Regions from separate parts of the Methylosinus sp. is20ea genome, predicted to be linked through region 3. Evidence: predicted binding sites of a transcription regulator. Region 3 holds the regulator's gene; each other region holds the start of a gene.

Region 1 (5,880 bases), 1.6 Mb from region 3:
TCGATCCCACGCAGGCGGAATCGCTGCTGCTGCGCTGGATGAAGCAGGGCCGCAAGGCGACGCCGCTGAAAATCCTTCAGGGCCTCGTCTGGCAGGAGGCTTTCGACAAGGGCGAGCTCGCTGGCGCGCTCTATCCGGATGTGGTCGATTGCTTGAAATCCTGGGCCGCCGCCGGGCTTCGCCTGTTCGTCTATTCGTCCAATTCGGCGGAGGCGCAAAAGCTGCTGCTGCGCCGCTGCGCGACCGAGGATCCGACCGGCCTGTTCGAAGGGTTTTTCGACACTTCGCTCGGCCAGAAGATCGAGCCCGGCTCCTATCGCGACATCTGCGAGAGTCTGGCCCTGCCCGCGGCGTCCATCCTCCTGCTGTCGGAAAACGAGGACGAATTGGACGCCGCCAAGACCGCTGGCCTCGCGACCATCCGCATCGCGCGCGACGGCTCCGTCGCCAGCGGCCATGAGGTCAGCCCCGATCTCGCCTCCTCGAACATCGGACAGTGACGAATGGCGAAATTCACGCTCGAGACGCGCGACGGGACGAGGTCGGAGATCGCCGGCAAGGATCGCGCGACGATGATGAAGCTGATCCGCAAATCGGGCGTAGAGGAGCTGGTCGCGGAATGCGGCGGCAGTTGCACCTGCGCCACCTGCCAAATCTATGTCGATCTGCCCGACGGCGTCGCCATGCCCCCCATGGAGCCCGCCGAGGCCATCATGCTGGCCAAGGCCGCCAACCGCGAGCTCAATTCGCGCCTCGCCTGCCAGATGAAATTCGACTCGGGCCTAGACGGTATGCATGTCCGCATCGCCCCGGAGGATTACAGCAATAGCTAGCGGCGCAGCGGGCGGAGCGTTCTCATGCGACATCGCAAGCTCGGCCGGTCGGGCCTCGACTGCGCCCCCCTCGTGCTCGGCTGTCACGTCTTCGGCTGGACGGTGGACGAGGCGACCTCCGGCGCCATTCTGGACGCGTTCGTCGATCGCGGCTTCGCGCTGATCGACACCGCCGACACCTATTCGACCTGGGCGCCCGGCCATAAGGGCGGCGAGTCCGAAACGATCATCGGCAATTGGCTGAAGGCGACGGGCAAGCGCGATCGGGTTCTGATCGCGACCAAGGTCGGTGGCGATATGCCAAATCTGGGCAAGGGCCTCTCCCGCGCCCACATCATCCGCTCGGCCGAGGAGTCGCTGCGTCGGCTCGGAACCGATCGGATCGATCTCTATCAGGCGCATTTCGACGACACCGCGGTCTCGTTCGACGAGACGCTGGAGGCTTTCGCGCGCCTCATCCAGAGCGGCAAAGTGCGGGCCATCGGCGCGTCCAATTATTCGGCGCCGCGCCTCGCCGAGGCGCTGGCGACCGCGCGAGCCCATGGGCTGCCGCTGTTTTCCTGCCTGCAGCCGCATTACAATCTCGTCACCCGCGCCTTTTACGAAGGCGATCTGCGCCGGCTGTGCCTCGAGGAGGATTTGGGCGTCATTCCCTTCCGCGCGTTGGAAGCGGGATTCCTCACCGGCAAATATCGCTCGATGGAGGATACGGTCGGCGCGGCGCGCGGCGCCGTCGTCGCGCGCATTCTCGACGATCGCAGCCTCGATATTCTGCGCGAGCTCGACCGCGCCGCCACGCAATTCGCCGCCACTCCGGCGCAGATCGCCATCGCCTGGCTGCTGGCCCAGCCGGGCGTGACCGCGCCGATCGTCAGCGTCACCAGCCTCGCCCAGCTCGCGGAGATTTTCGGCGCGATGACGCTGACGCTCGACGCGCGAACGCTGATGCGGCTCGACATGGTGAGCGCATGAGCGCCATTGCCCGCTTTCGGCTCCCGGTCTAGGAATAATCGACGAATGAGACGGGAAAGAGGAGCCGAAATTGACAGCCGCCGCCACGGCCGAGGCGCCGCGCAAAAGCGCGCATAGTCTCTATCTGCAAGTGCTCGCCGCCATCGTGCTCGGCGCATTGCTCGGCGTCTATTTTCCCGACATCGCCATGAGCCCCTGGATGGAGGCGATGGGCAAGGGCTTCGTCAATCTCATCAAAATGGTGATCGCGCCGATCATCTTCTGCACCATCGTCTCCGGCATCGCCCATCTCGAGAGCGCCGCCAAGGTCGGGCGCGTCGGCGTCAAGGCGCTCGTCTATTTCGAAGTCGTCTCGACCATAGCCCTGGCGCTCGGCCTTCTCGTCGGCAATGTGCTGCGGCCGGGCGAAGGTTTTTCGGGCAAGGCGGACACTGCCGCCGTCGCCAAATATCTTGAGCCGACCGCGCAGCGCAGCCCGGTCGAATTCGTGCTCGGCGTCATTCCCGACAGCGTCATCGGCGCCTTCGCCAGAGGCGATATTCTGCAAGTGCTGCTGTTCTCTATCCTCTTCGGCTTCGCGCTGATGGCGCTCGGCGAGCGGGGCAGGGCGCTGGGCGGCTTCATCGACGAGGCCGGCCACGCCATGTTCGGCGTCATCGCGATCGTGATGAAGGCGGCGCCGCTCGGCGCTTTCGGCGCCATGGGCTATACGGTCGGCAAATATGGCTCGCAGTCGCTGCTGAGCCTCGCTTGGCTGGTCGGCTCCTTCTATATCACCTCCATTTTATTCGTTGTCGTCGCGCTCGGCGTCGTCGCGCATTTCGTCGGCTTCAGCATTTTCCGCTTCCTCGCCTATATTCGCGACGAATTGCTGATCGTGCTCGGCACCTCTTCGTCGGAGAGCGCGCTGCCGCAGCTCATGGAGAAGCTCGAGCGCTTGGGCTGCTCGAAATCGGTCGTCGGACTCGTCGTGCCGACCGGCTATTCCTTCAATCTCGACGGCACCAATATCTATATGACGCTGACGAGCCTGTTCATCGCCCAGGCGCTCGGCGTCGAGCTCTCGGCGGGACAGCAATTCGTCATTCTCACCGTGGCGATGCTGACGTCGAAGGGCGCCTCGGGCGTGACCGGCGCCGGCTTCATCACGCTTGGCGCGACGCTCGCCTCGATCGACCCGCGTCTCGCGCCGGGCATGGCGATCGTCATCGGCGTCGATAAATTCATGAGCGAATGCCGCGCGCTCACCAATATTTGCGGCAATGGCGTGGCGACAATCGTCGTCGCCTGGTGGGAGGGCGAGCTCGACCACGACAAGCTCGCCGCCGGCCTCTCGCGCCGCATCGACCCGAGCGATGTGGAAACCGCAATCACGACGCAATGAGCGGGGGCATTGCGCCCGCCCGACGCGGATGCTAGAACAAAAAAAGAACATCGCGCGAATTGTGGACAAGGCGGCGGAACGCCTTCGCGCTCGCGCGTTTCGGACTAAGGTGCCTCGGACATTCATAAGCGGAGAGGGTCATGGCGGGCAGCGTCAACAAGGTCATCCTGGTGGGGAATCTGGGCCGCGACCCGGAAGTGCGCACACTGCCGTCGGGCGACCGCGTCGTCTCTTTCTCCGTGGCGACGACGGAATCCTGGCGCGATCGCAGCAGCGGCGAGCGCAAGGACCGCACGGAATGGCACAATGTGTCGATCTTCAACGAGAATCTCGGGAAGATCGCCGAGCAATATTGCCGCAAGGGCTCCAAGATCTATCTCGAGGGCCAGCTGCAGACGCGTGAATATCAGGACAAGGACGGCGTGCAGCGTCGGGCGACCGACGTCGTGCTGCAACGCTTCCGCGGCGAGCTGACGCTGCTCGACAGCAAAGGCGGCGGTCGCGGCGAGGGCGATTATGAAGGCGGCGGCGGCTCCTATCAGTCGAGCGGCGGCGGCGGCGGCTCCAGCTTCGGCCGCTCCTCGCCGATGGAGCGCCCGCCCGCCGAGCGTTCTCCCGCGCCGGCTAGCGGTGGACGTCTGTCGGAGCAGCTCGACGACGATATTCCGTTCTGATGGTCGAGGCGCATCGCGCCTCGACGGGAGTCGCTGGTTGCGCTGAGCCCCCCTCACCCGCTGCGCGAGGGGGGCTGCGGGCGGTTCGTGAAGTTTCGATGACGGGCGCAATCTACTCCCTCTCCCGCACAGCGGGGGGTGGGGAGGGGGCGCTTCCGGCTCTCACAATCGCTACGACCCGCGCGAGCGCAGCCCATTCGTCCGGAATTCCCGTGTCTGCGGCCGCGCGCCGTTCTGGCCCGTGCGGCGGCCTTCGCCGGCCTTGCCGGTTCCCGCGGGTTGCCAGCCCGGCACCAGATGGTGCTTGCCCGGGCCGATGAGATCGGCGCGGCCCATCGCCTTCAGCGCATCGCGCAGCACGGGCCAGTTCTCGGGATCGTGATAGCGCAGAAAGGCTTTGTGCAGGCGGCGCTGGCGCAGGCCCTTCACCGCATCGACCTTCTCCGACGCGCCGCGCCGCACCGGCTTCAGCGGATTGAAGCCCGAGTGATACATGGCCGTCGACAGCGCCATGGGCGAGGGCAGATAGGTCTGCACCTGATCGGCGCGATAGCCGTTCTTCTTCAGCCATAGCGCCAGATTCAACATATCCTCGTCGCTCGTGCCCGGATGGGCCGCGATGAAATAGGGGATGAGGAAATATTGCTTCTTGGCCGCCTGCGCCGCCGCGTCGAACAGACGCTTGAAGCGATCGTAGGAGCCTATGCCGGGCTTCATCATTTTGGCGAGCGGGCCGCTCTCCGTATGTTCGGGCGCAATTTTGAGATAGCCGCCGACATGATGCTCGACCAGCTCGCGCACATAGGCCGGGCTCTTCACCGCGAGATCATAGCGCACGCCAGACGCCACCATCACTTTCTTCACGCCGGGCAGCGCGCGCGCCTTGCGATAGAGCTGGATCAGCGAGTCGTGGCTGGTCTCGAGATTCTTGCAAATGTCCGGATAGACGCAGGAGGGCCGCCGGCACAGCGCCTCGGTCTCGCGGTCCTTGCAGGCGAGGCGATACATATTCGCCGTCGGCCCGCCAATGTCGGAGATGATGCCGGTAAAACCCTCGGTCTTGTCGCGGATCATCTCGATTTCTTTGAGGATCGAGCCTTCCGAGCGCGACTGGATGATGCGCCCCTCATGCTCGGTGATGGAGCAGAAGGAGCAGCCGCCGAAGCAGCCGCGCATGATCGTCACCGAATGACGGATCATCTCCCATGCAGGGATAGCCTGCGTGTAGGAAGGATGCGGCGCGCGCGCAAAGGGCAGATCATAGACGCCGTCCATTTCCGCCATGGTCAGCGGAATGGGCGGCGCGGTGAGCCAAATATCGCGCGTTCCGTGACGCTGGGTCAGCGCGCTCGCATTACCGGGATTGCTCTCCCGATGCAGCACGCGCGAGGCGCGGGCGTAGGATTCGGGGTCATTGGCGACCTGCTCGAAAGCGGGCAGGCGGATGACGACAGTCTCGCTCTGCGCGTCCTTGCGTATGCGGCCTTCGTCCGGCCCGTCAATGTCCTCGGCCGAGGCCTCGAGCCAGCCCTCGGGCGTGGCGTCGCGCGTGAAGGCGACGCCGCGGACATCGGCGAAATCCTGCGCCATGCCGCGCTTGGCGATGCGATGCGCGACCTCGACGAGGGCGCGCTCGGCGTTGCCATAGAGCAGCAGATCGGCCTTGGCGTCGAAGAGGATGGAGCGGCGGACCTTGTCCGACCAATAGTCGTAATGGGCGATGCGCCGCAGCGACGCCTCTATGCCGCCGAGCAGGATCGGCGCATCGGGGAAAGCCTCGCGGCAGCGCTGGGCGTAGACGATGACGGCGCGATCGGGCCTTTTGCCGCCTTCGCCGCCGGGCGTGTAGGAATCATTGTGCCGCAGCCGCCGGTCGGAGGTGTAGCGGTTCACCATCGAATCCATATTGCCGCTGGTGACGCCGAAGAAGAGGTTCGGCTTGCCGAGCGCGCGGAAGGCGGAAGCGTCGCGCCAGTCCGGCTGGGCGATAATGCCGACGCGAAAACCCTGCGCCTCC
Region 2 (5,880 bases), 1.3 Mb from region 3:
ACGTCGGGCGGCGGAGTTCAAAGGCGACCGACGGGCCTCGCGGCGTCCGTTCATAGGATTTTCGGGTCCCTGTTGCACGCGCCTTCCAGGCGCTCGCCCCTCGAAGGGGCGGCGGACGCTCGTTCACCGGAACGTCGAAAGAAAACGTCGCGGGGAAAGCATGGTTCGGTTTCGCCCCGAAGCGTGACAATAAGATGACGCGCCGGCGGGAACAGGCCATCAGAACAGGCCATGCACGAACCAGCGCGGCTGCGCGCTCTCGCGGCCGAGCAGTCCCTCGCGAAACAGCCAGAAACGGCAGCCTTCGCGGTCCTCCACGTAGAAATAGTCGCGGGTCGCGGCGTCCGCGGGCGCGCTCCACCATTGCGGCGCGATGCGCTCTGGCCCCTCATATGTCGCGAGCTCGTGCAGGAGCCGCCGCCAGCGAAAGCGCAGCGGAGGCCCGTCGGGCGTGAGCGCCACGGCCTCGATCGGCTCCGGCCGCTCGAACAGCCGCGAAGGCCGCGCCGGCGCGCCGCCTTCGCGGAGATGAGTGGGCGCCGCGGCCGCTTCCATCGCCGCGGCGGGGGCGGGGGCGGAGGCTGGTCGAAGCGCCACGGCGAGCTCTGGAATATGCGAGGCCTGCGGATAGACTCGCAGCACGCGACGGGGGCCGAGCCGCGCGCCGAGCCGGTCGACGAGATCGTCGAGGCTCGCGCGGCTTTCCTCTTCCCGACCGGCCAGATCGATTTTTCCGAGCCCGAGATATTCCTGCGGCGCGTCGCACAGCTCGACCCGCGCCGCGCCGAGCCGCAGCACGTCATAGCCATAGCCGGTGTCGAGCCCTTCCTCCGCCAGCACGGCGAGGCGCTCGCGCAGCAGCAGGGCGATCGTCTCGGGGTCGCGCAGCGGCCGGCTGGTCCCCGTCTCTATATGCGCGACCGCGCCGTCGACGCGGTAGAAGACCGCTTCGAGCTCCCGCGCGCCGACGCCATGGCGCTCGAGCAGCAGGCACAACTCGCGGGCGAGGCCGGCCAGCGTGCGCTCTATGTCCTCCTGCCGCGTGAGCCCCTCGGGAAAGCGGCGCTCGGCCATGAAATCCGGGGCCTCGAAGCGCGGCGAGATCGGCTCGCGACTGCGGCAGGCGATGGCGTCGAGCTGCGCCATGGCCTTTGTCCCGAGTCTTGCTGCGAGCGGCGCGCGCGGCCGCGCCAGCAGGTCGCCCAGGCTGCGCAGCCCGGCGCGGTCGAGCCTGTGGCGCGCCGTCTCGTCGAGAGCGAGCGCGGCGACGGGCAAGCGCGCGGCGATCGCCTCCAGCTCCGCCTGCGTCGCCCCCTCCGGCACATGGCGCAGGCGGGAGAAGCGCGCCAGCGCCCGCGCCAGCGCCGGGCCGGGCGCGATCGCCCCTCGGGCCGCGAAACCCTGGGCGGCGAGGCGGCGCTCGACCTCCGCCAGCAGCGCGGTCTCGCCGCCGAAGAGATGCGCCGCGCCGGTGACATCCATGAGGAGTCCGTCCGGCGGATCGGTCGCGGCGAGCGGCGTGAAGCGGCGGCACCAATCGGCGATCCGCCCGAGCAGATCGGCGTCGGCTCGGGGGTCGGCTTCCGCCAGCCGCAGAGCGGGGCGCATGGCGCGGGCGTCGGCGACCGTCATGCCGGGGACGAGCCCGGCCGCCTCGGCGCGCGCGTCGACGACGGTCAGCCGCTCGGCGCCGCCGAGCTTGGCCCAGACGGCGAAGGGCGCCTCAGGCGAGGGCGCGTTTTTGCGCGCGAGCCGGTCGGTCGGAAGGCGCGGCAGAAACAGGGCGAGGCAACGTATGGAAAGGCGCCCCATGGAACTCGGCCTCCTCATGGTCGAAGACGATGTCGCGCCATGCCTGCGGGTCGAAGGCGCCGACGATGCCGCGCGCCTTGACGACGCGCAGGCGAAAAGCGGGCGGGCCGGGCAGGGGCCGCGGCGCGCCCTCGGCCCGCGGCGGCGGCGCGCAGGCGGCGATCTCGAAGCGCGTCTCGGCGGCGCTGGCGAGTCTTTGCGCGGCGCCGGCCGCGCGTGGCAGCAGCAGCAGGCCGGCGCTCCCGTTGCGGCGGGCGGCGAGGGCCAGCCGCCGCGAGGCGGTGAGGTCGTAGGCGCCGGCCTCGGCCCAGCTCTCGGCCCAGCTCTCGGCGATGACGACGGCGGCGCCGCTTTTCAGCGCCTCCTCCATGGCCCAGAGCGTCTCGCGCGGGCGGCGGGTGCGCGCCAGCACCAGCCGCTCCGGCGGCAGGCCCGCCGCCTGCAGGCCGCGCCCATAGGGCAGGCCGAGCTCGCGCGCCGCCATATCCTCGGCGATCCAGACGATCCCGCCCTGCGGTCGCAGGCGCAAACGGCGCAGCGCGAGGGCGAAGGCGAAGCCGGCCGCCGCCGCCGCGTCGGTCGGCCGCGCCGGCAGCGCCTCGCTGAGGCCGCCGCCGCGGCCGGGATCGAACAGGCGCGACAGCCCGTCGTCCCGCAGGCTCGGCGTCGGAACGGCCGTGGGCGCCGCGCCGCCCGCCGTCTCCAGCGCGGCGATCCGACGACGCAAAAAAACAATGCGTTCCGATGAGCCGCTGCGCGACATCGGGTCCCCGATCTCCAGAGTGTTGCCTATTTGTTCTCAGACTGACTCCGCTGTGGGGGAGAGTCAAGCGGGGGTGTTTCCAGTTTCTCCCGATGGGCCGACCGGGAATAGCGGCCGGGGCTCGGCGGGGTCGCGCGTCCCGCTATCCGAAGTCCCGCTCGTCGAGCGCCAGCCGGGGAAAGGGCGTGAGCGGCTTTTCGGGCGTGTGATCGGAAAGCGTCATGCCCATGGACAGCACGTCGCGCCATGCCTCGAATTTGAATCCGACCTCGCGATAGACGCCGATCTCTCTCATCCCCAATGAGCGATGGAGGCCGATGCTGGCCTCGTTCGGCAGAGTGATCATGGCGAACAGACCATGGACGCCCTGGCGCTTCAAAAGCCCGAAAAGCATTTCATAGAGTCGTCTCGCGATGCGCTTCCGATGGTAATCGGGGTGGAGATAGACGGTCGCCTCGGCGGACCAGTCATAGGCCGCCCGGCCGCTGTATCGGCCCGCATAGACATAGCCCGCGATCCTTTCGCCATCCTCCGCGACGAGCCAAGGATACATCGCCATGCAGGCCTCTATGCGCCGCGACATTTCTTCCGTGTCGGGAGGCGTGGTCTCGAAGGAGACCGCCGTTTCGCGCACATAGGGCGCGTAGATGGACGCTATGGCGGCGGCGTCCTCCGGGCGGGCGGGTCTGATCGTCGGCATTGTGAAACGCCTCGGCTTGATCGGTCATGTCGTCAACTATATAATACGATATGTCCAATATAATGGAAAGTGTCGATCGAGCTCTCGCCAACCGCGTCCGCGAAGAACGAGAGGGCCGCCGCTGGTCGCTCGCGGAGCTCGCGGCGCGTTCCAGCGTCTCCAAGGCGATGCTGAGCAAGATCGAACGCGTCGAAGCGAGCCCGACGGCGAATACTCTGGCCCGGGTCGCCGCGGCCTTCGGCCTGACGCTGGCCGAATTGCTGAATTTCGAGCGGGCGGCGCCTCCTGCGCGTCTGCTGCGCGCCGACGGCCAGCCGATCTGGCGCGACCCGGAGACGGATTACCTGCGCAGGCAGATTTTCGTCGATCCGGGAGTGGATTTCGAATTGGTCGAGATCACTTTGCCGGCCGGCCGGAGCGTATTCTTCCCGGCGAGCGCCTATAAGGACCGCCGGCATGTCGTCTGGATTTTGGAGGGAGAGCTGCGTCTGCGGGAGGGCGACGAAGACCATCTCCTGTCCGTCGGCGACCGCCTTCGATTCGGCGAGCCGCAGGACGTGACCTATCTGAACGCCGCTTCCGAGCCGTGCCGTTATCTCGTGGCGGTCCTGCGGAGATAGGAGGCTTCGCCGAATGGCGAGAGCGTCACTCGATGGGCCGGGCCGTTCGCAATGCGGCGCTGAAGGCGGTGGCGCGCTAGCGTGCCAAGCCGCAGAAAATAAACACGCTTCCGCCTCTCCCCGGGGAAATTCCGCCGGGGAGGGCTGCTCGCGTCGACGAATGTGTCGCGTCTGGCGTCACGCAGGGACGCAAGTGTCGGGAACCGGACAAACCTCGGCGCAATGCGGAGACTCGCCGTCGCATTCCGTGCACTTCTTGGGGTCGATGATATAGGTGTCGCCCTTCATGCGAATGGCGGCGGTGGGACAGTCGAACTCACAAGCTCCGCAAACCGTGCATTGCGAAGCGATGATCTTCAAGGCCATTATGCTCTCCCCGATTGTGCTGGGGCGCGGCTCCCGTGGAAAGGCGCCGCGCGTCTCGACGCGACAGATGGGGGTAAGCAAGAATCGTTTCAATTTACCCGCGGCGGGTGCGGGCCGCTTCCGCTCGCGGCGGATCGTCGCGCCGACGCAGGGCGGCGACGGTTCGAAACCCCACATTGCTCGTAGACTAATAATCCGGTTTAATCCGCCGAGAATCTGCGCCCCGAGAATGCGTGAATGCGCGCCCCACGAACGCGCCGATGCGCGATAAAAGAACGAGGACGGAAATGCCTGTCGACACCAAGCATCCCGAGACCCTGGCCCTCCACGCCGGCTGGCGTTCCGATCCGGCGACCGGCGCCGTCGCGCCGCCCATCTATCAGACGACCTCCTATCAGTTCCGCGATTCGCAGCATGCGGCCGATCTCTTCGCGCTGAAGGAGCTCGGCAATATCTACACGCGCATCGGCAATCCGACGACCTCCATCCTCGAGGAGCGTCTCGCCGCGCTCGAGGGCGGCGTCGCGGCGCTCGCTCTTTCCTCGGGACAGGCGGCTTCGGCCTTTGCGCTGCAGAATCTGGCGCGCGCCGGCGACAATGTCGTCGCCTCCACCGATCTCTATGGCGGCACCTGGAATCTCTTCGCCAACACGCTGAAGGACCAGGGCCTCGAGGTGCGCTTCGTCGATCCGAGCGATCCGGAGAATTTTCGACGCGCCACCGATGATCGCACGCGCGCCTATTACGCCGAGACTCTGCCCAATCCCAAGCTCACCGTCTTCCCCATTGCGGAAGTGGCGGCGATCGGCCGCGAATATGGCATTCCGCTCATCGCCGACAACACCGCGGCGCCGCTATTGGTGAAGCCGCTCGAGCATGGCGCGGCGATCGTCGTCTATTCGACGACCAAATATATCGGCGGCCATGGCACGTCGATCGGCGGCGCCATCATCGACGGCGGTAATTGCGATTGGGAGAAATTTCCCGAGCGTCAGCCTGCGCTCAACACGCCGGATGCGAGCTATCACGGCGCGGTCTGGGTGGAGGCGGTCAAGCCTCTCGGCCCCGTCGCCTATATCATCAAGGCGCGCACGACATTGCTGCGCGATCTCGGCTCAGCGCCTTCGCCCTTCAATTCTTTCCTCACGCTGCAGGGCGTCGAGACGCTGCCGCTGCGCATCGAGCGGCATGTCGCCAATGCGCAGGCGGTCGCGGATTTTCTTTCGACGCGCTTCGAGGTCACGAAAGTCATTCATCCCTCGCGCCAGAGCGGCGCGGAGCGCGAGCGCGCCGACAAATATCTGAAGGGCAAATATGGCGCGCTGGTCGGTTTCGAGCTCGCCGGCGGCCTCGAGGCGGGGCGCAATTTCATCGATGCGCTGAAGCTCTTCTATCATGTCGCCAATATCGGCGATGCGCGCAGCCTCGCCATTCATCCGGCGACGACGACGCATTCGCAGCTGTCGCCGGAAGCGCAGCTCGCGACCGGCGTGACGCCCGGCTATGTGCGCCTCGCCATCGGCATAGAGCATATCGACGATATTCTCGCCGATCTGGATCAGGCGCTGAAGGCGGCGAGCTGACGCGCGGGAAATTGTGAAAGAGGGCGTGGAATCGCC
Region 3 (5,880 bases):
TGTCGCCTGTCGCGTCGAGCGTGAAGGTCGCGTCCAGCGCGCCGCCGAGATCGGGCCGCGCCGCGAGGTCCCAGGCCAGCGCGCCGGCGTCGACGCCGGTCAATTGCCCATTGCCGTGGAATTCGAGGGCGCCCGCCGCATTGGCGGCGAAAGTGGCGCGGCCTTTCACCGTGCCCTTATAGGCCTGCGCTTCGGCGAGCGCGAGCTCGAGGCGGCCGCCGCGCAGCAGCAGCGACAGCGCGGCGTCTTCCAGGTTCAGCCGCAATATGCGGGCGCGCGTCGCCGAGAGGCGCAGATCGACGTCAGCCTCCTGAATGTCCGGCAGTAGGAAAGCGTCGCGGCTCCATTGGCCGTCCGCGCCGGAGAGCGCCGGCAGATCGGCGATCATCGGCTTCAGCGACACGAAATTGCTGGCGAGAGTCGCATGGACGATCGGCTTGTCGCCCTCGTGGCGCAGCGCGAAGGAGCCCTCGAACTCATTGTCGTCGGCCGAGAGCTTCAGATCGGTGAGCTGGAAATCGCGCAGCCCGACGCTGGCCTTGGCGGAGAGCTGCACATTCTCGAAAGGACCCGGCAGCGGCGCGCTCACCTTGGCGAGGCCGAGCGCATGGCGCAGCGACGGCGAGGAGCCGCTCAGACGCCCCATGTAGCGCGGCTTGGCCCCGAGCTGGCCGAAACCCTCCGCCTCCAGCCGCAAGCTGTCGGAATCGAGCCTCACAGTGACCGGCGTCTGCTCGCCGCGCAACAGCGCGCCGGGCTTGAGCACCCACAGCATGGCGCGCGGACGCTCGCCGCCCCAGGAGAAGGCCGCGTCGAGCGTCGCCGGCGAGCCGACGGTGCGCCAGTCGAGCGTCGCGTCTATGTCCTGGAGCGTCTCCTCGCCGCCGGCATATTTGAGCCGCGCGACGCCGGAGACGATGGAGACGCCGCCGAGCCGCGCGCGGTCCGCTTTTTCGGCCGCGGGCGTCGAAGGCCGCGCCGCCGCAGCGCGCACCGCGGCGCCGGCGGTGGTCATCGGCTTGCGGTCGAGATCGACCTCGATCGAGGGGCGAATCAGCTCGACGTCGGCGATCTCGAGCCGGCCGGCGAGCAATGGCAGGAGCAGCACATTGCCGTGCAGCCGCTCGGCCTCGATGGTGAGCGCGGCGGTCGGATCGGCGAAGGCGATGCTGTCGATGGTGATGTGCGGGCGCGGCAGCAGCGAGAAGGTCGAGCGCCCCTTGGCGGCGATATAGAGCCCGGAAGAGGCGTTGAGCTGGCCGGAAATCTCCTCGAGCAGCGCGCTGGTGGAGAAGGTCCAGGGCGCGAGCGCGGCTCCGAGCGCCACCGCCGCGACGGCGCCGAGCGCCAGCAGCCAGCGGCGCGAGGGGCGCGCGAAATGCAGACGGCGGCCGACGGCCATGGGCTTCGATCCTTCGAGTTCGCGCATTGGGCCGGTCGAGTGCGACATTCCATCGTCCATGCAGAAAGAGGCGGGCGTCCATGCAGAAAGAGGCGGGGCGGCCGCAAGAGCCGCGGGCGACGCAGCGCGCGCCCCTACGCGAGGCGCGATACGCTCGAGACACGCCTTATTCGCTTGTCCGCCGCGCGAAAAGGCCCGCGCGCGAGAAGCGCGCGAGGCCGGGAACATGGCCGCAAAGGGCGGCGAGATCGTGGCGGCGAGCCCGACCTCAGTATTTGCGCAGAAGGCTGACCAGCCGGCCCTGGATGCGTACGCGATCCGGCCCGAAAATGCGCGTCTCATAGGCCGGATTGGCGGCCTCGAGCGCTATTGAAGCGCCGCGCTTGCGCAGGCGCTTCAGCGTCGCCTCCTCCTCGTCGATGAGGGCGACGACGATATCGCCCGTGTCGGCGGTGTCCTGCTTCTTCACCACGACGACGTCGCCGTCGAGAATGCCGGCCTCGATCATCGAATCGCCGCGCACCTCGAGCGCGAAATGCTCGCCGCCGCCGAGCATGTCCGGCGGCAGATTGATGGTGTGGCTGCGGCTCTGCAGCGCGGAGATGGGCGTGCCGGCGGCGATGCGGCCCATGACCGGGATCGCCACCTGCTGATCGGACTCCGGCTCCCCGGCCGGGACCGACCGCATGCGGCCGAGCGCGCCCTCTATGACGGAGGGCGAGAATTTGCCGCCGCGCGCGGCGACGCGGGGGGTCGCCGATTCGGGCAGGCGCAGCACCTCGAGCGCGCGGGCGCGATTGGGCAGACGACGAATGAAGCCGCGCTCCTCGAGCGCGAGAATGAGCCTGTGAATGCCGGATTTGGACCGCAGATCGAGCGCGTCCTTCATCTCGTCGAAGGAGGGCGGCACGCCGGTCTCCTTCAGGCGCTCATGGATGAAGCGCAGCAAATCGCTCTGTTTCTTGGTCAGCATAGGAGAACCCCCGGCGCCGCCCGGCCTGCGGCGCGCTTCCATCTGGCGCGCGCATGATGGCGCGCCTTCATAAACAAATCATGAACAGGAGGATAGGCGTTCTCGGTGCGTTCCGCAAGGGTGGTGTCGCGAGTCCCCGTATCGGCCAAGCGCCAAGGCAAATTCACCGCTTGATCGAGATCGTTCCCGGATAAATCTCGATGAAAACGCGCCTTCCTTCGTGGCCTCGGCTTCGTTGCCATTCGTGCTCGATCACCGACATCGCGTCAACGGCGCGCTGCGCAGCCTTCACGGTTTCACAGGAAAATTTGATAAGGCTCAGATTTATAAATCGCTTTTTGCTGATCCCGTTTTCTTTCGCGAGTTGCTTCATATCGCCGTCGAGGCTCACGAGGATGGCGGCGTTTGCCTCCGCTAATGTGCAAACAAGTGGGTCTGGCGAGCCTCGCGCGCCCGCTTCTCGAAGAAAGATCACATGGTGCCCCGCATCAGAAAAGACGCGCCCGACGCCGTCCGGCACGCATTCGTCGAGGAACAAACGTAGGCAATTCTTCTCTATCACGCGGCCTTGATTTTCGACTTGTAGGAAATTGCAGCTTCTATGTCTTCTCTCATAAGCGTCGGATATTCAGATCGGATCTGCTCGACGGTGTATCCAGCGTCGGCAAAGCTCTTGATCGCTTTCACAGGGACTCGTGTTCCAGCGATTACCGGAGAATTACTAACGACGTGGCGATGCGTCTCCACCATCCCGATCATCGAAGAAGAGCGCTCCGACATTTGCTGCACGTCGCGCTTGGTGTCAGAAACGACTTTTTCGAGCGGTATTCCAATCGCATATTGCCCGCTCACGATCTCTTTTTGCTTCCCGTCGGCAGGGTCCACAAAATTCACTTTCCGCTTGAGAACATACAGAGTTGTTCGAGCCCAAGCGCCATTGTCCATCGCGCACAGCTTTTTTGCCACTTCGCGAAGATGCTGCACAGACACGGAATACTGCTTTGTGAGCACATTCAGCACTCGTAAGGCAGCGATATCCTGAAACGAATAGACGCGACTAAATGGCGCACGCCGATCGGCGGCCGCAAACTGCGGGGAAAACAGTCGCGTCTTATCCCAATAACGGAGTTGGTTCACGGTGATCCCGGTAAGACGGGACGCCTGCTCCTCCGTAAAGGCCGAAACGATCTCATCGTGCGGTTTTTGAGCCATAAAGCACCCTACCGCGTTTAAATAGATCACAAAAGATAGAAATACGACAGCCGAACCATGATCGGGCGCCAGCTAAAGCGCGACATTCACGAGATGTCCAGCGTCCCCTATCATACGTCTCGGAGAACGCGAGTTCGCGCGACGCCTCTCGAAATAGGGTCAAGTCCACACCAAACTCAAATCCCCCTCACTGCGCCGCCGCCGCCTCCACCCCCAGCATCGGCCGCACATGCCGCGCGAAATCCTCGAGCGAGCGCAAATTCTTCTCCGCATCCCGCGAGATCGGCTTCAGCAAGATCGACCGCGCGCCCGTCTCCTCGCGATAGGCGGCGATCTTCTCGGCCACCTCGTCGAAATCGCCGATCAGCGAGCGCTGCAGCAGCCCCTCCTCGGTCAGCGAAGGCGGCGCCGCCCCGTCCTGGCGGGCGAAATTGCCGCGCATGCGCTCGGCGAAGCGGGCGAAGAAGGGAACCGCCTCGGCCAGCGCCTGCTCGCGTCGCGGCGCCGCGAAATAAAAGCGCGCCAGTGTGAAGCGCGGATCGCCCTCCGGCCCGGCCGCCTCGCGATAGATGCGCAGCGTCTCTGTAATCTGCTCGATCGGGAAAGGCGGGCCCGCCATCACGCCGAAGCCATTGCGCGCGGCATAGCGAATCGCCCCCGGAGTCGTCGTGGCGAGATAGGTCGGGATCGGCTTTTGCAACGGGCGCGGCGTGATGCTCAGGCCATTGGCCTCGTAATGCGCGCCGGTGAACGTCACCTTGTCTTCATAGAGCAGGCGGTTGACGAGGCCGAGCGCCTCCAGGGTCATCTCCCGCGCCTGATCTTTGCCGGCGCCGAAATGCCGGTTCTGCAATTCGAATGGGCCGCCGCGCGCCACGCCGAACTCGAACCGCCCCTTGGACAGAAGATCGATCGTCGCGACATCCTCCGCCACCTGGATCGGATTGCGAAAGGCGAGCAGAACCGCGGCCGAGCCGAGCCTTATCGTCGTCGTCACGCCGGCGAGATAGGACAGCAGCGCGAGAATGGAGGGGCAGACGGCGTCCGGCTCGAAATGATGCTCGGCGATCCAGGCCTCCTCGAAGCCGAGCGCCTCCGCATGACGCACGAGGCGCGTCTGCGTCTCGAAGCAGAGCGCGTAATCCTGCTGTGGATTTTCGTAAGTGCAGAAGACGCCGAACCGCATGGCGATGCTCTCGAGATGCGCGCCGCCGCTCGGAGCGCGCGCCGCGCGTGGCTATATACGGCAGTTATATATCGTCATACAGGATATGGACGGCGACGCCCACCCGCAAGCGCAAAATCATTGGCGTTTCGTGCGAATTTTGGTCAGATTGGAGAAGCCTTTGTCCATTCCGTCGGATAGGCGCTAATAGAAGAATCGAATAAAGCGACGGGAAATAGATATTGATCGATGGTCGTCGCTGTGGCGATTTTCCGATAGAGAGAGTTGAAAAAGTCGTCGCCGTCGGCATTGTCGAGGAATGGCGAGCGCCGCTCGGGGGCGGCGCTTCGGTTCGCTCACGACGCCGCCCGCAGGGCGCGCTGGATTTCGGAGGATTTCATGTCGGTAGCCGCCTTGCCATCCCGGCATTTTCTGAGCCGGGAGCGCTCCATCGCAGCGCATGGCTTCAATCGCTGGCTGGTGCCGCCGGCTGCTCTCGCCGTGCATTTGTGCATCGGCATGGCTTACGGCTTCAGCGTGTTCTGGCTGCCGCTGTCGCGCGCCGTCGGCGGCGCCGAGCCCAAGGCCTGCCCGGCGGATATGAGCTTTTTCGCCAGCATCGTCGCGACGAGCTGCGATTGGAAGATCAGCATGCTCGGCTGGACGTTCACGCTGTTCTTCGTCTTTCTCGGCTCCTCGGCCGCCATATTCGGCCATTGGCTGGAGACCGCGGGACCGCGCAAGGCCGGCCTCGCGGCGGCGGTGTGCTGGTGCGGCGGCCTGCTGATCTCGGCGGCCGGCGTCTATCTGCATCAGATCTGGATGCTGTGGCTCGGCTCCGGCGTCATCGGCGGCATAGGGCTCGGCCTCGGCTATATCTCGCCGGTCTCGACGCTCATCAAATGGTTTCCGGACCGGCGCGGCATGGCGACGGGCATGGCGATCATGGGCTTCGGCGGCGGGGCGATGATCGGCGCGCCGCTCGCCGACAAGCTGATGGCCTATTATGCGACGCCCGGCTCCGTCGGCGTGTGGCAGACCTTCGTCACCATGGCGGCGATCTATTTCGTCTTCATGGTGGGCGGCTCGCTCGGCTATCGCGTGCCGCACGACGGCTGGAAGCCGGAG

What was found. The regulator LexA, encoded in region 3, represses DNA repair genes until DNA is damaged. The targets are predictions, from matches to a motif close to TGTTCNNNNTGTGTTCNG.
Region 1: ssb (single-stranded DNA-binding protein) is a predicted target of LexA. The motif match lies at 3,222-3,239, and genes of this name have one in related genera.
Region 2: AC6IY7_RS06070 (ImuA family protein) is a predicted target of LexA. The motif match lies at 2,596-2,613, and genes of this name have one in related genera.

What each region holds. Positions count from the first base shown of each region.
Region 1 is NZ_AP046088.1:168,724-174,603, reverse strand. It holds gene mtnC (acireductone synthase) at 1-500, shown strand, start outside; gene AC6IY7_RS00930 (2Fe-2S iron-sulfur cluster-binding family protein) at 504-833, shown strand; gene AC6IY7_RS00925 (aldo/keto reductase) at 858-1,805, shown strand; gene dctA (C4-dicarboxylate transporter DctA) at 1,876-3,189, shown strand; gene ssb (single-stranded DNA-binding protein) at 3,330-3,863, shown strand; gene AC6IY7_RS00910 (YgiQ family radical SAM protein) at 4,035-5,880, opposite strand, start outside.
Region 2 is NZ_AP046088.1:1,318,977-1,324,856, reverse strand. It holds gene AC6IY7_RS06080 (lysylphosphatidylglycerol synthase domain-containing protein) at 1-54, opposite strand, end outside; gene AC6IY7_RS06075 (Y-family DNA polymerase) at 220-1,812, opposite strand; gene AC6IY7_RS06070 (ImuA family protein) at 1,724-2,539, opposite strand; gene AC6IY7_RS06065 (GNAT family N-acetyltransferase) at 2,718-3,275, opposite strand; gene AC6IY7_RS06060 (helix-turn-helix domain-containing protein) at 3,338-3,895, shown strand; gene AC6IY7_RS06055 (4Fe-4S dicluster domain-containing protein) at 4,073-4,261, opposite strand; gene AC6IY7_RS06050 (O-acetylhomoserine aminocarboxypropyltransferase/cysteine synthase family protein) at 4,549-5,844, shown strand.
Region 3 is NZ_AP046088.1:2,588,000-2,593,879, reverse strand. It holds gene AC6IY7_RS11995 (AsmA family protein) at 1-1,402, opposite strand, end outside; gene lexA (transcriptional repressor LexA) at 1,671-2,375, opposite strand; gene AC6IY7_RS11985 (DUF5615 family PIN-like protein) at 2,539-2,913, opposite strand; gene AC6IY7_RS11980 (DUF433 domain-containing protein) at 2,934-3,587, opposite strand; gene AC6IY7_RS11975 (LLM class flavin-dependent oxidoreductase) at 3,775-4,773, opposite strand; gene AC6IY7_RS11970 (OFA family MFS transporter) at 5,152-5,880, shown strand, end outside.